2 regions of the Pseudomonas sp. MH9.3 genome follow, and region 2 is predicted to be linked to the other one. Evidence: predicted binding sites of a transcription regulator. Region 2 holds the regulator's gene; the other holds the start of a gene.

Region 1 (6,999 bases), 2.5 Mb from region 2:
CCGGTATGTTCTACACAAAAATAAAACGCCCGTGAAATCGAGTGCTGCGTCATGACCAATCTGTTGCTTTACCAACGTATCGCCCAGCAACTGGCTGAGGATATCCGGCGCGGTGTCTATCAACCGGGGGAGCGCGTGCCTTCGGTGCGCAAGATGAGTTCCCAGCTCAACGTGAGTCACGCCACGGTCTTGCAGGCCTATGCCAACCTGGAAGACCAGGGGCTGATCAGGGCGCGGCCACAGTCCGGCTATTACGTGCACCAGACGCCCGCGCTCACCGCGCCGACGCCGGATATCGCCCGGGTCGAACGCCCGGGGCTGGTCACCCGCAGCAGCATCATTCAACAGGTATTGGGCGAGTCGCGCCGCGAAGGCGTGTTTCCCCTTGGCGCCGCGGTGCCGAGTGTCGACTACCTGCCGGTGCGAGCACTGCACCAGCAGTTGGCCAAGGTCACGCGCTTCCAGAGCCCACGGGCCTTCAGCTACATGTTCAGCCCCGGTTTCGAGCCGCTGCGCCGCCAGGTGGCGATCCGCATGCGTGATGCCGGCGTGGTGATTGACCCATCCGAAGTGGTGATCACCCATGGCTGCGTCGACGCGTTGCAGATGTCCCTGCGCGTACTGACCCGTCCCGGCGACCTGATCGCCGCCGAGTCGCCGACCTATTACGGCTTGCTGCAACTGGCCGATCTGCTCGGCCTCAAAGTGATCGAAATTCCCAGCGACCCCTCCACCGGTATGAGCCTGGAAGCCCTGCAACTGGCGGCCAACCAATGGTCGATCAAGGCGCTGGTGCTGACCACACGCTTGAGCAACCCGCTGGGTGGCACCATGCCCGAAGAGCGGCAGAAGCAACTGCTGCGTCTGGCCTCGGATTTCGATATCCAGATTGTCGAGGACGATATCTACGGCGAGTTGATGTTCGAACTGGGCCGCACCAAGGCGCTGAAAGCCTATGACCGCCTGGACCGGGTCATTTACTGCTCGAGCTTCTCCAAGACGCTGTCGCCCGGTGTGCGCATTGGCTGGATGATTGCCGGTAAATATCAGCAGGAGATCCAGCGCCTGCAGATGTTCAGTACCCATTCGGCGTGCAGCGTCACGCAGATGGGCGTCGCCGCATACCTGGAGAACGGTGGCTATGACCGCCACCTGCGCTACATCCGTCAGGAATACCGCAAGAACCTCAGCGCTTTCCAGCTGGCAGTGCAGCAGTACTTTCCTGAAGGCACGCAGATGACCCGGCCTACCGGCGGTTTTATCCTGTGGGTCAGCTTGCCGGGGCGCGTCAATACTCAGGAGTTGCATGTGCGCGCCCTGCAACAGGGCATCAGCATTGCGCCCGGGCTGATCTTCAGCAATACAGAACAGTTCAACCATTGCATTCGGCTCAACTGTGGCACGCCATGGAACCGCGAAGCAGAGCGGGCGCTGATGACCCTGGGGATGCTGGCCAGCCAATTATGCCAGGAGACCAGCGCCGGTCTCTGAGGCGCAGAACCGGGACAATTCCTGCACGGGTGTGATTGCCGCGCTTGTCATGCTGCGCACAACAAGCGAGCATATGGCCTTCTGCCGTTAATGCTGTTGGCGATATGAATTCGATTTTTCGCGCTGTAGGGATGATTGGCCTGTTAACGCTGTGCAATGTCGGCGTCTTAATGGCGGCCGCGCCCGTATCGGACACCAGGTCTGCGCCAAGTGCCGAACAGGCGGCCTCCACGAAAAAAACGGCAGAGGCCAGGAAAGCCACGGTCGCCAAGAAAAAGCGCGCCTCGGCCAGAAAAAAATCCAGATCAGCTCGTGAGGTTGCCCAGACTAAACTGCCACCGGCACAACTGGACCTGTCGCTGCCGTCCGACATGGTCAGGCATTTACAGCCTATCGGTACCATGCCCAAGCCCAAAAGCGTACCGCTGCTACCGCCGATGTTCGGCGACAAGCCCACCGATAACAGCGCGTTTCAGATCAACGGCCGCTTGCTCAGCAATGAGATGAAGCTGCAACTGCGCAACGAAGAACGCCGTGATGTTGAAGGTGCGGCGCTGGATTTCGAATTCAAGCAATAACTATTGCGCACATGTGAGGCGCTGGATCGACCATTTGTCGCGGACTGGTCAGTCACTTGTCTTTTCCGTGAAAAACCCTCGTTGGACCGTTTTAAAACGGTTGTTCAGGGGCGTACCCTAGCTCCGCCATCCCATTGAGTCGTCGAGGACCTGCCGGTCATGAAATGCCGTGAAGGCTGTGGTGCTTGCTGCATCGCCCCCTCTATCAGTTCGCCATTACCCGGAATGCCCAAGGGCAAGCCGGCGGGCGAACGCTGCCTGCACCTGTCGGTCGAACAGCTATGCCAGCTGTTCGGCAAGCCCGAGCGCCCGGCGGTGTGCAGTGACTTCAAGGCGGATCTGGAGGTGTGCGGCACCGACCAGGCTGATGCAATCCGGCTGATCGGCTGGTGGGAACAGATGACGGCGGCTTGATGGGCTTTACTCTCGGAACTTCAACAATAAGGAATACAACGATGGGTTCGCTGAAACGAATGGCTGTGCTGTGCGGTTTCACGGTGTTGTTCGCGGCCACCGCGCAGGCCGAGGACTGGCAGGTGGCCAAGGACGAAGACGGCATCAAAGTGTCCCTGAGCGAGGTTGCCGGCTCCAAGTACAAGGCCTATCGCGGTGTCACCCTGATCAAGGCGCCCGTGGCGAAAATCCAGGCCCTGCAGGAAGACGTCGCCGCTGCCTGTTCATGGATTCACGAATGCAAATCCCAGAAGCTGGTGGACAAGAAGGGCGATGAGGCCTGGACCTACACCCAGTTCAACGCACCGTTCCCGGTGACTGACCGTGATTCCTACACCCACATCACCACCACCAAAAACGCCGATGGCGGTATAACGCGCACATTGCAGGGCGTGCCGACCTACAAGCCGGAAGAAAAAGGCTACGTGCGCGTGGCGCAGGTCGAGGGTTTCTGGAAGCTCGTACCCAAGGGCGATAACCAGACCGAGGTCACCTATCAGGTGCACACGGAGCCGGGCGGCAGCGTGCCCTCCTGGTTGGCCAACAAGTTCGTGGTGGACGCGCCGTTCAACACCTTGAAAGCCCTCAAGGAACACGCCGAGAAATAACCGCTGTCGATCAGGTGCCTGTGGCCTTGAGTGGAACGTTTGACGAGCCCTCAAGGTCCAGATGGATGTGAGCCCACACATGGGTTTTATCGAGGAGGCACCGATGCAAATGTGGCAAATTACCTTCGTTAACGATCACGGTGTGCAGGCCGTGGAGCAGTTCGACTGCGACCACAAGCCCAGCCTCGAAGATGCGGCGCACATGATTCGCAACAAACTCGTGCCGGTCGCCGCCGAACTCGACCTCAACGACCTTGAGGGCCGTAAGCCGGAGCCTACGGTCAAGATCCTCAAAGACCAGAACAGTATCCAGATCCTCGACATTTCGCCCGCCGCCTGAACATTCCCTGTTTGCCAGTGCAGCCCCTCTGGTGGAGGTGATAGCTTCGCGCTACTCTGCAAGCGAGATCAGCGAATGATTCGCTAGGTACTGGTCTTGTCAGCTACATGCTTGTTTTCCCTGCGGTGCAGTCATTGCCGTGGTGCTCGCGCCAGCAGCGCGCGGGCTTCGGGAGGCACGGAAAGTCTATCCATCGGTTTTAGGAGGACGTTTCATGAGCACAGCCTATCAAGAAGACATCAGCACCCACGTCCTACGCCGCATGAAAGAAGGCGGTTTTGACTTTTCACGGTTTCACCCCATCGAGTTCTACGCGATTTTCCCGGATGAAGAACGGGCGCGCAGGGCGGCGGGTGAGTTTCGCGGCGAGTCCCTGAATGCCCAGGTCAGCGCGCGCGATGACGGCGCCTGGTATCTGGAATTGAGCAAGATCATGTCAGCCACCTACGACGGCATAGGAGACTTCGAGCAGGACTTTGAAGCGGTGGTCGAGCCGTTGGGCGGGATCATTGAAGGATGGGGCGTCAAGCAGGAGGTGCGTGGGTTACCCATGTAGCCGTCTGCACAAGCACAGCGTATCGGCTGACCTTTGGGTCGGCCGATTTTGTTTGTGCCGTGGGAAAACGCTGCGCGGGTTTTTCGAAAGCAAAAAAAAGCCACCCAAGTCGGGTGGCCTAAAGGGAAGATCGTTGCGCTGAAACTGTAGGACGCGTCCTGTTCAGCAGATGTTGGCGATTATCCGCAGCTTGCGCCGCGCAGTGAAATCAAGTCTGACTATGCTGTTGATAGTAAAACGCCGCCTTGCGATGAAGCAGGCGGCCATGCGCTGGGTATTCTGTGCACCAGGACGGTGCTGGCAGATCCCGGCGGCCATTCAACTCACTGATGTTCAAGTGTTTATGCCGCTGGCACGGGCCTTGCGATAGTGCTCGTGTCCGGGTGACAAGGAGTTCGGCATGATCCGCACTTATTTCGACGAAATGTACGACGGGGCAGGGCAGGTACGCCCCCATTACCGCGAATTCGCCCGTTGGCTGGCGCTGACCCCGCCCGAACTGTTGGCCCAGCGTCGGCGCGAAGCCGATTTGCTGTTTCACCGTGCGGGTATCACCTTCACCCTCTATGGCGACGAGCAAGGCACTGAACGCCTGATTCCCTTCGACATCATCCCCCGCAGCATTCCGGCCAGTGAATGGCAGATTGTCGAGCGCGGCTGCATCCAGCGGGTCAAGGCGCTGAACCTGTTTCTTGCCGACCTGTATCACGAACAGCGCATTATCAAGGCGGGCGTCATTCCCGCCGAACAGGTACTGGCCAACGAGCAATACCAACTGGCCATGCAGGGTCTGAATCTGCACCGTGACCTGTATTCACACGTCTCCGGGGTTGATCTCGTACGCGATGGCGACGGCACTTATTACGTACTGGAAGACAACCTGCGTACACCCAGCGGTGTCAGCTACATGCTCGAAGACCGCAAGATGATGATGCGCCTGTTTCCCGAACTGTTTGCCGCCCAGCGCATTGCACCGATCGATCATTACCCCAACCTGCTGCTCGACACGCTCAAGAGCGCCAGCCCCATCGACAACCCCAGCGTTGTGGTACTGACTCCGGGACGCTTCAACAGCGCCTTCTTCGAACACGCGTTCCTGGCCAGGGAAATGGGCGTTGAGCTGGTGGAAGGCGCCGACCTGTTCGTGCGCGATGACCACGTGTTCATGCGCACCACCGACGGCCCCAAGGCTGTGGATGTGATCTACCGTCGCCTTGATGACGCGTTTCTCGATCCGTTGGCATTCAACCCCGATTCCATGCTCGGTGTGCCCGGTCTGCTCGCGGCCTATCGCTGTGGCAATGTGGTGCTGGCCAACGCGATTGGCACTGGCGTGGCGGATGACAAGTCGGTGTACCCCTTCGTTACCCAGATGATCCGTTTTTACCTGGATGAAGAACCGATCCTGAAGAATGTGCCAACCTTTCAATGCCGCAAGCCTGACGAATTGTCCCACGTGCTGGCCAACCTGCCGCACCTGGTGGTCAAGGAAACCCAGGGCTCCGGCGGCTACGGCATGCTGGTCGGGCCGGCATCCAGCGCCGCCGAAATCGAAGCCTTTCGCGCACGCATCAAAGCCAAGCCCCACGCTTATATCGCCCAGCCGACCCTGTGTTTATCCACGTGCCCGACCTTCGTCGACAACGGCATCGCCCCGCGCCATATCGACCTGCGCCCGTTCGTGCTGTCCGGCAAGGAAACCCGCGTGGTGCCCGGCGGCTTGACGCGTGTGGCGCTGCGCGAGGGCTCGCTGGTGGTCAACTCGTCCCAGGGTGGCGGCACCAAGGACACCTGGGTGGTGGAGGACTGATGCCATGTTGAATCGAGCTGCCTTGCACCACCTGCGGGGAAACCTCCACGCCACCTTCATCCCCTCGGTGCGCCAGTTGGGCGACGCCATTTACGGTTCCTGCACGGAGGCCCCATGAGACTTTCCATCAGTCACGAAACCACCTACCACTACGAAGACCAGGTGCGCGCCAGCATCCAGTACCTGCGCCTTACACCCCACGACAGCGAGCGCCAGCAGGTCATCAGTTGGCAGCTCGACCTGCCGCGCCCGGTGCGCGCCCAGGTCGACCCGTTCGGCAATATCCTGCATGTGCTGACCCTGGATGAACCCCACGATGCAATCGTTATCCGTGCTCGCGGCCAGGTGGATATCGACGAGCTGCGTGAAGCCGAGCACGAGGGCCAGTCGGCATTTCCTTTCCTGCGCTGCACCCGCCTGACCGAGCCGGACGAGGCTCTGCGCGGCTTTGCCGACCAGCACTGTCACCAACGTCGTGACCGCAGCGCGTTGATCGACCTGATGCACGCGCTCAACCAGACCATGGTTTACACGCCCGGCGCCACCGAGGTCGATACCTGCGCGGCCCAGGCCTTCGCTGGCGGGGCGGGCGTGTGCCAGGATCATACCCACGCGTTCCTGGCCTGCGCGCGCAGCCTGGGGATTCCGGCGCGTTATGTGTCGGGGTATTTATACAGCGAAGATAGCACGCACCTGGCCAGTCACGCCTGGGCCGAAGCCTGGCTGGAAGGCGCGTGGTACAGCTTTGACGTGACCAACCAGATGGCGCGGCCGGAGCGGCACCTCAAGCTGGCGGTGGGCCTGGACTACCTCGACGCGTGCCCGGTGCGCGGCATGCGCCGGGGCGGCGGGCATGAGCAGATGCACGCCAAGGTGTTGGTGATGCCGACGCCGGTGATCGCTGTGCAGCAACAATGATCGCACTGTTCCCACAACATAAAACTCAGGGTTGGGATTTACGCCCGGCCATGTGCTTCAAATACCCCACCAGCAAATCCAGTTCGCTGTCGGGCAACACATTGGCGGCGAACGCCGGCATCTTCGCCTGTGGCCAGTGCCGCACGCTTTGCGGGTCGCGAATATAGTGCTTGAGAAAATCGCCGCTGAAATACTCGGTGGGGCTGTAGGGAATATTCAGGTCCGGGCCCACCTCTGCATCCCCG
Region 2 (6,999 bases):
CTTTCGCCTTGGGCCGCCAGTGGCCTGATCAGTTTCGGCATCATGCTGGGCGCATTCGGGCTGTATCTGGTGGATCGCAAGGTTTCCGGCACCAGTCCGGAGATGTTGGTGGGCACACCGGATAAACCGGTCATCCCGCCTCGAATCTGGTTGTTTGTATTTGCCATCATCGCCCACAACATTCCGGAAGGTATGGCGGTGGGGGTGTCCGCCGGCGGCGGCATGCCGGATGCCGACAGCCTGGCGATGGGCATCGCGCTGCAGGATGTGCCGGAAGGACTGGTGATCGCGCTGGTACTGGCGGGAGCAGGTATGTCGCGGGTCAAGGCGTTCCTGATCGGCGCCGCTTCAGGCCTGGTGGAACCGGTGTTCGCCGTGCTCTGTGCCTGGCTGGTCACCCTTGCAGAAGTGCTGTTGCCATTGGGCCTGGCATTGGCTGCGGGCGCGATGCTGCTGGTGGTGACTCACGAAGTGATCCCCGAGTCGCGGCGCAATGGTCACGACAAGCTTGCCAGCCTTGGGTTGTGCCTGGGGTTTTGCTTGATGATGGTGATGGACACTGCCCTGGGTTAGGCCGCGCTGCTACTCAGGTTGGCGGTTATTCACCTTCGTCAAACTTGTTGTTGATCAACTCCACCAAGGCTGCCATCGCTTCATCCTCCTGCTCACCTTCGGTTTTCAGATGAATCGTGGTGCCCTTGCCCGCAGCCAGCATCATCATTGCCATGATGCTTTTGCCATCGACCATCGACTCCGGTGTACGCCCGGCGCGGATCTGGCAAGGAAACTTCCCGGCAACGCCGACGAATTTGGCCGAAGCCCGGGCGTGGAGGCCCAGCTTGTTGATAATTTGAATTTCCAGAGCGGGCATCGCGGAGGTGTTCCTTTCAGCTTAGGTCGCGGTGGCGGACCTGAACGTTCTTGAGGGTTTGCTGCAGCACCAGGCCAAGACGTTCTGTCAGGTAGACGGAGCGGTGGTGACCGCCGGTGCAGCCGATGGCTATGGTGACATAAGCGCGATTGCTCGCGGCAAAGCGCGGCAGCCATTTGAGCAGGTAGGTGGAGATGTCCTGGAACATATCCTCCACATCCGGTTGCGCGGCCAGGTAATCGATCACCGGCTGATCCAGACCGGATTGTTCGCGCAACTCTGGCTTCCAGTAAGGATTGGGCAGGCAGCGCACGTCGAACACCAGGTCGGCATCCACCGGCATGCCGCGTTTGAAGCCAAATGACTCGACCAGAAAGGCCGTACCGGGCTCAGGCTGATTGAGCAGACGCAGCTTGATGGCGTCGCGCAGCTGGTACAGGTTCAGGTTGGTGGTGTTGATCTTGAGGTCGGCCAGATCAATGATCGGCCCCAGCAGCGTGGTCTCGTCTTCGATGGCCTCGGCCAGCGAGCGGTTCGGGCTGCTCAGCGGGTGGCGCCGGCGGGTTTCGGAGAAACGCTTGAGCAGCGTCTCTTCGTCGGCGTCCAGGTACAGCACATCACAATGAATATGCTTGCCGCGCACTTCTTCGAGCAGTTCAGGGAACCGCGAGAGGTGGCTGGGCAGGTTGCGTGCATCAATCGAAACGGCGACCAGCGGTTGCGCCAATTCGGTATGGATAAGCGCGCGTTCGGCCAGTTCCGGCAGCAGGCCGGCGGGCAAATTATCGATGCAATAAAAACCGCTGTCTTCAAGCACATTGAGTGCGGTGCTTTTACCCGAGCCGGAGCGGCCACTGACAATGATCAGGCGCATGGTTATTGCTCGTCCAGCACAACCTGATACAACGCCTCATTGCTGCTGGCGTTGCGCAGTTTATGACGTACTTCCTTGCGGTCGAGCATGCTGGCGATCTGCCGAAGCAGTTCCAGGTGAGCATCGGTGGCCGCTTCCGGGACCAGCAAAACGAAGAGCAGGTCGACCGGAGCGCCGTCGATGGCATCGAAATCAATGGGTCTTTCCAGGTGCAGCAAGGCGCTGACCGGTGTGTCGCAGCCTTTGAGTCGGCAGTGAGGAATGGCGATGCCGTTGCCAAAACCGGTGGAGCCCAGTTTTTCACGGTCGATCAGGGCCTTGAACACGACCTGCTCATCCAGCTCGGGCACTTCCCGGCTGATCAGGTTGGCAATGTGTTCGAGGGCTTTTTTCTTACTGCCTCCCGGCGCGTTCACCAGGGAACGGCCGGGGGTCAGGATGGTTTCAAGTCGGATCATGGGGGGGAGTTAACGACCTGTACCTTGCATCAGGTGCAGATTCTTTTCCTTATGCTTTATGAGTTGGCGGTCGAGCTTGTCGTAGAGCGAGTCAATCGCCGCGTACATGTCTTCGTGTTCCGCATTGGCGACGAGCTTGGCATTCGGTACGTGCAGGGTGGCTTCGATTTTCTGCTTGAGCTTGTCGACCTCCATGATGACCTGCACATTGGTGATCTTGTCGAAATGCCCCGCAAGCTTGTTCAGCTTGCTCTCGGTGTATTCACGCAGGGGCTTGGTGACTTCCAGCTGGTGTCCACTGATGTTGACTTGCATACAGCTTCTCCTTCGTTGCCAGTGCATAAAGCGACAGGCGAAAAGCGCCTGCCACTGGAACGCTGTGGCCCGCCCGTCACATCAACCGCTTACGCTCGCTGGAAGGCGCAATCCCAAGGGATTCGCGATACTTGGCGACGGTTCGACGGGCGACCTGAATGCCTTGTGCCTCCAGTAAACCAGCGATCTTACTGTCACTCAATGGCTTTTTCTGATTTTCCGCGGCAACCAGTTTTTTGATGATTGCGCGAATCGCCGTGGACGAGCATTCGCCGCCTTCGGAGGTGCTGACGTGGCTGGAGAAAAAGTATTTCAGCTCATATATACCCCGCGGGGTATGCATGAATTTCTGTGTGGTGACCCGCGAAATCGTCGATTCGTGCATGCCCACCGCTTCCGCGATATCGTGCAGCACCAGCGGTTTCATCGCTTCGTCGCCGTACTCCAGGAAGCCGCGCTGATGCTCGACGATCTGGGTGGCCACTTTCATCAGGGTTTCGTTGCGGCTTTGCAGGCTCTTGATGAACCAGCGGGCTTCCTGCAACTGGTTGCGCATGAAGGTGTTGTCGGCACTGGTGTCGGCGCGGCGCACAAAGCCGGCGTACTGCGGGTTGACCCGCAGGCGCGGCACGGATTCCTGGTTCAACTCCACCAGCCAGCGCTCGTTGTCCTTGCGGACGATCACGTCGGGGACCACGTATTCGGCTTCGCTGGATTCGATCTGCGAGCCCGGCCTCGGGTTGAGGCTCTGCACCAGCTCGATGACCTGGCGCAGTTCATCTTCCTTGAGCTTCATGCGACGCATCAGCTGGCTATAGTCACGGCTGCCCAACAGGTCGATGTAGTCGGTAACCAGGCGCTGGGCTTCAGCGAGCCATGGCGTCCTGGCGGGCAATTGACGCAATTGCAGCAGCAGGCATTCACTGAGGTTGCGCGCACCGATACCGGCGGGCTCGAACTGCTGGATACGGTGCAGGACGGCTTCAATCTCGTCCAGCTCGATATCCAGTTCGGGGTCGAAAGCCTCCAGAATTTCGTCGAGCGTCTCGTCCAGATAGCCCTGGTTGTTGATGCAGTCGATCAGGGTGACGGCGATCAGGCGATCAGTGTCGGACATCGGCGCCAGGTTCAGCTGCCACAGCAGGTGGCTTTGCAGGCTCTCGCCGACGGAGGTGCGGGTGGTGAAGTCCCACTCGTCATCATCATTGCTGGGCAAGCTGCTCGCGCTGGTCTGGTAGACATCTTCCCAGGCGGTGTCCACGGGCAGTTCGTTGGGAATGCGTTCGTTCCAGTCGCCTTCCTCGAGGTTGTCCACCGTGGGGGCAGTTTCCTGATAGGAGGGTTCCTGCACGTCCGGGTTGGGTTTTTGCTCGATGTTGTCGGCCAGTGGGTCTGCATTATCGAAGTCGTCGCCTTCTTCCTGGCGTTCGAGCATCGGATTGGACTCCAGGGCCTCCTGGATTTCCTGTTGCAGGTCCAGGGTCGACAATTGGAGCAGGCGGATGGCCTGTTGCAGCTGCGGTGTCATCGTCAGCTGCTGGCCCATTCTCAGGACTAGCGATGGTTTCATGGCAGGGGCTTAACACCTTATTCGCCGGCGCAATGCGCCATCCACGACAGGGCGCGCGAGCGCCAAACATAAGCAAATTATATGCCTGATATCAGGTGCTTTGCCTAGAGCGCGATGACAATAAAAATACTGAAGTTTTCATTGACTCGCGCGCTCGTCGGCGAACGCCCTGATACCACCGTGTCTACAGGCGGAACTCGTGACCCAGGTACACTTCCTTGACCAGTTCGTTGGCCAGGATAGTCGCCGAATCGCCTTCGGCGATCAGTTGGCCATCGTTGACGATATAGGCGGTCTCGCAGATATCGAGGGTCTCACGGACGTTGTGGTCGGTGATCAGCACACCGATACCCTTGGCCTTGAGATGATGGATGATCTGCTTGATGTCGCCGACCGAAATCGGGTCGACGCCGGCAAACGGTTCGTCCAGCAGGATGAACTTGGGTGCCGTCGCCAGGGCGCGGGCGATTTCCACGCGGCGACGCTCACCACCGGACAGACTCATGCCGAGGTTGTCGCGAATGTGGTTGATGTGGAATTCCTGCAGCAGGCTTTCCAGCTCCTGACGGCGGCCGTCGCGGTCGAGTTCCTTGCGGGTCTCGAGGATCGCCATGATGTTGTCGGCAACCGACAGCTTGCGGAAAATCGACGCTTCCTGTGGCAGATAGCCGATACCGGCGCGTGCGCGACCGTGCATGGGCTGGTGGCTGACGTCGAGGTCGTCGATCAGCACACGCCCCTGGTCGGCCTGGACGAGGCCCACGATCATGTAGAAGCAGGTGGTCTTGCCGGCGCCGTTGGGGCCGAGCAAGCCGACGATCTGGCCGCTGTCGATCGACAGGCTGACGTCGCGCACGACCTGACGGCTTTTGTAGGCCTTGGCCAGATGCTGGGCTTTCAGGGTTGCCATTACTCGGCCTTCTTCTTCGGCTGGATAACCATGTCGATTCGCGGACGGGGTGCAGTGACCTTGGAGCCATTGGCGCGACCGGCGTTGGCGATCTGCTTCACGGTGTCATAGGTGATTTTTTCACCTTCCGTGGAGTTGCCATCGGGGCTCAGCACCTTGGCCTGGTCGATCAGCACGATGCGATTCTGCTGGGCGTGATACTGGATGGTCTTGCCGTAGCCCTTCATCGGGCCGGTATCGGCAGGGGCCTGCTTCTGCTCGAAGTAGGCCAGGTTACCCACCGACGTCACCACGTCGATGTCGCCAGCCGGGGTGCGGGTGAGGGTCACCGTGTTGCCGGTGATCTTCATCGAGCCCTGGGTGATGATGACGCCGCCGGTGTAGGTTGCGACGCCTTGCTTGTCATCGAGCTGAGCATCGTCAGCCGAGATGTGGATCGGTTGCTGGCTATCGTTCGGCAGAGCCCAGGCGCTCACGCTTCCCAGTGCTGCGCCCAGACCGAGCAAAATAGGGAGAGTTTTAACGAGCCTCATACTGTCCTCTTACGTTCGATAGCAGGTGTATCCTGCTTTCTTTCAAATACGCTTTCATTCCCTTGCCAGTCGATACACCGCCAGCGCCGTCGATTCTAACGTCTTGCTCGGTCTGCGCATATTGCCTTTGTGGGAATACGGTCATGCGACTGCTGGTAATGATGGTGTCGCGGTTCTGCGCGTCAGTTCGTGCGACGCGCACCGAGTCGATCAGTTCCACCTCGGTGCCGTCCGGGTTGACCTCGCCACGCTTGCTGGTCACGTGCCACGGGAACTCGGTGCCACGGTACAGATTCAGGTCCGGGTTGGTCAGCAGCGTGACTTCGGAAGCCTTCAAATGCTCGACCTTGTCCGATGTCATCTCGTACTGCACCTTGCCATCGGGCAGAAACTGCACGCTGTAGGCGTTGGTTGCGTAATAGTCGATAACCCCTTCGTCAACCTGCGCAACAGGCTGGTCGAGAAAGCGCTCCGGGCTGATATTCCAGTAGCCTACCGCGAGGAACAGCGCGGCAATGACCCCGAATAACAGGAAGTTGCGAATCTTTTTGCTCAGCATAAAACGCTCTATAGGTAGGCGGCGTGGGCCGCTTCAAGGCGGCCCTGGGCACGCAGGATCAGCTCGCAGAACTCGCGGGCGGCGCCTTCGCCGCCGCGGGCGGTCGTGACGCCATGGGCGTGTTCACGCACGAACGCAGCAGCATTGGCGACGGCCATGCCCAGGCCCACGCGGCGAATCACCGGCAGGTCCGGCAAGTCGTCACCCAGGTAGGCGACCTGCTCATAGCTTAGGTTGAGTTGGCCAAGAAGCTCGTCGAGCACCACCAGTTTATCCTCACGGCCCTGATACAGGTGAGGAATACCCAGGTTTTGTGCGCGGCGTTCCACAACGGGTGTTTTTCGACCACTGATAATGGCCGTTTGCACGCCTGCGGCCATCAACATCTTGAGGCCCTGGCCATCGAGGGTGTTGAACGTCTTGAATTCGCTGCCATCTTCGAGGAAGTAAAGGCGGCCATCAGTCAATACGCCGTCCACGTCGAAAATCGCCAATTTGATGTGTTTGCCGCGTTGCAGCAGGTCGTCGCTCATTTACATCACTCCCGCACGCAGCAAGTCGTGCATGTTCAGGGCGCCAATCGGGCGGTCGTCGGCATTGACCACCACCAGCGCGCCGATCTTGTGGTCTTCCATGATCTTCAGCGCTTCGGCTGCCAGCATCTCGGGGCGTGCCGTCTTGCCGTGGGGCGTCATCACCGCATCAATGGTGGCCGTGTGGATATCGATGGTGCGGTCCAGGGTGCGACGCAGGTCGCCGTCCGTGAACACGCCGGCCAGTCGCCCGTCCGCTTCCAGAATAACGGTCATGCCCAGGCCCTTGCGCGTCATTTCCATCAGCGCATCCTTGAGCAGGGTACCGCGCTGGACGTGAGGCAGTTCATCGCCCGAATGCATCACATGTTCCACC

Evidence for each region. Region 2 encodes sigma-54, which starts transcription at its own class of promoters, with help from an activator protein. Its sites were predicted from a motif close to ANTGGCATNNANNTTGCTNT; they were not measured.
Region 1: RHM60_RS09375 (circularly permuted type 2 ATP-grasp protein) is a predicted target of sigma-54. The motif match lies at 4,375-4,394, and genes of this name have one in related genera.

What each region holds. Positions count from the first base shown of each region.
Region 1 covers NZ_CP133785.1:2,187,139-2,194,137, reverse strand. Annotated here, with positions in the region: gene RHM60_RS09405 (PLP-dependent aminotransferase family protein) at 52-1,491, shown strand; gene RHM60_RS09400 (translation initiation factor 2) at 1,596-2,069, shown strand; gene RHM60_RS09395 (YkgJ family cysteine cluster protein) at 2,229-2,483, shown strand; gene RHM60_RS09390 (START domain-containing protein) at 2,525-3,130, shown strand; gene RHM60_RS09385 (hypothetical protein) at 3,234-3,470, shown strand; gene RHM60_RS09380 (ribonuclease E inhibitor RraB) at 3,685-4,026, shown strand; gene RHM60_RS09375 (circularly permuted type 2 ATP-grasp protein) at 4,427-5,836, shown strand; gene RHM60_RS09370 (transglutaminase family protein) at 5,951-6,754, shown strand; gene RHM60_RS09365 (cytochrome c) at 6,780-6,999, opposite strand, start outside.
Region 2 covers NZ_CP133785.1:4,705,391-4,712,389, forward strand. Annotated here, with positions in the region: gene RHM60_RS20855 (ZIP family metal transporter) at 1-573, shown strand, start outside; gene RHM60_RS20860 (HPr family phosphocarrier protein) at 599-871, opposite strand; gene rapZ (RNase adapter RapZ) at 888-1,745, opposite strand; gene ptsN (PTS IIA-like nitrogen regulatory protein PtsN) at 1,748-2,203, opposite strand; gene hpf (ribosome hibernation-promoting factor, HPF/YfiA family) at 2,213-2,518, opposite strand; gene RHM60_RS20880 (RNA polymerase factor sigma-54) at 2,595-4,088, opposite strand; gene lptB (LPS export ABC transporter ATP-binding protein) at 4,273-4,998, opposite strand; gene lptA (lipopolysaccharide transport periplasmic protein LptA) at 4,998-5,531, opposite strand; gene lptC (LPS export ABC transporter periplasmic protein LptC) at 5,518-6,090, opposite strand; gene RHM60_RS20900 (HAD family hydrolase) at 6,099-6,623, opposite strand; gene RHM60_RS20905 (KpsF/GutQ family sugar-phosphate isomerase) at 6,624-6,999, opposite strand, start outside.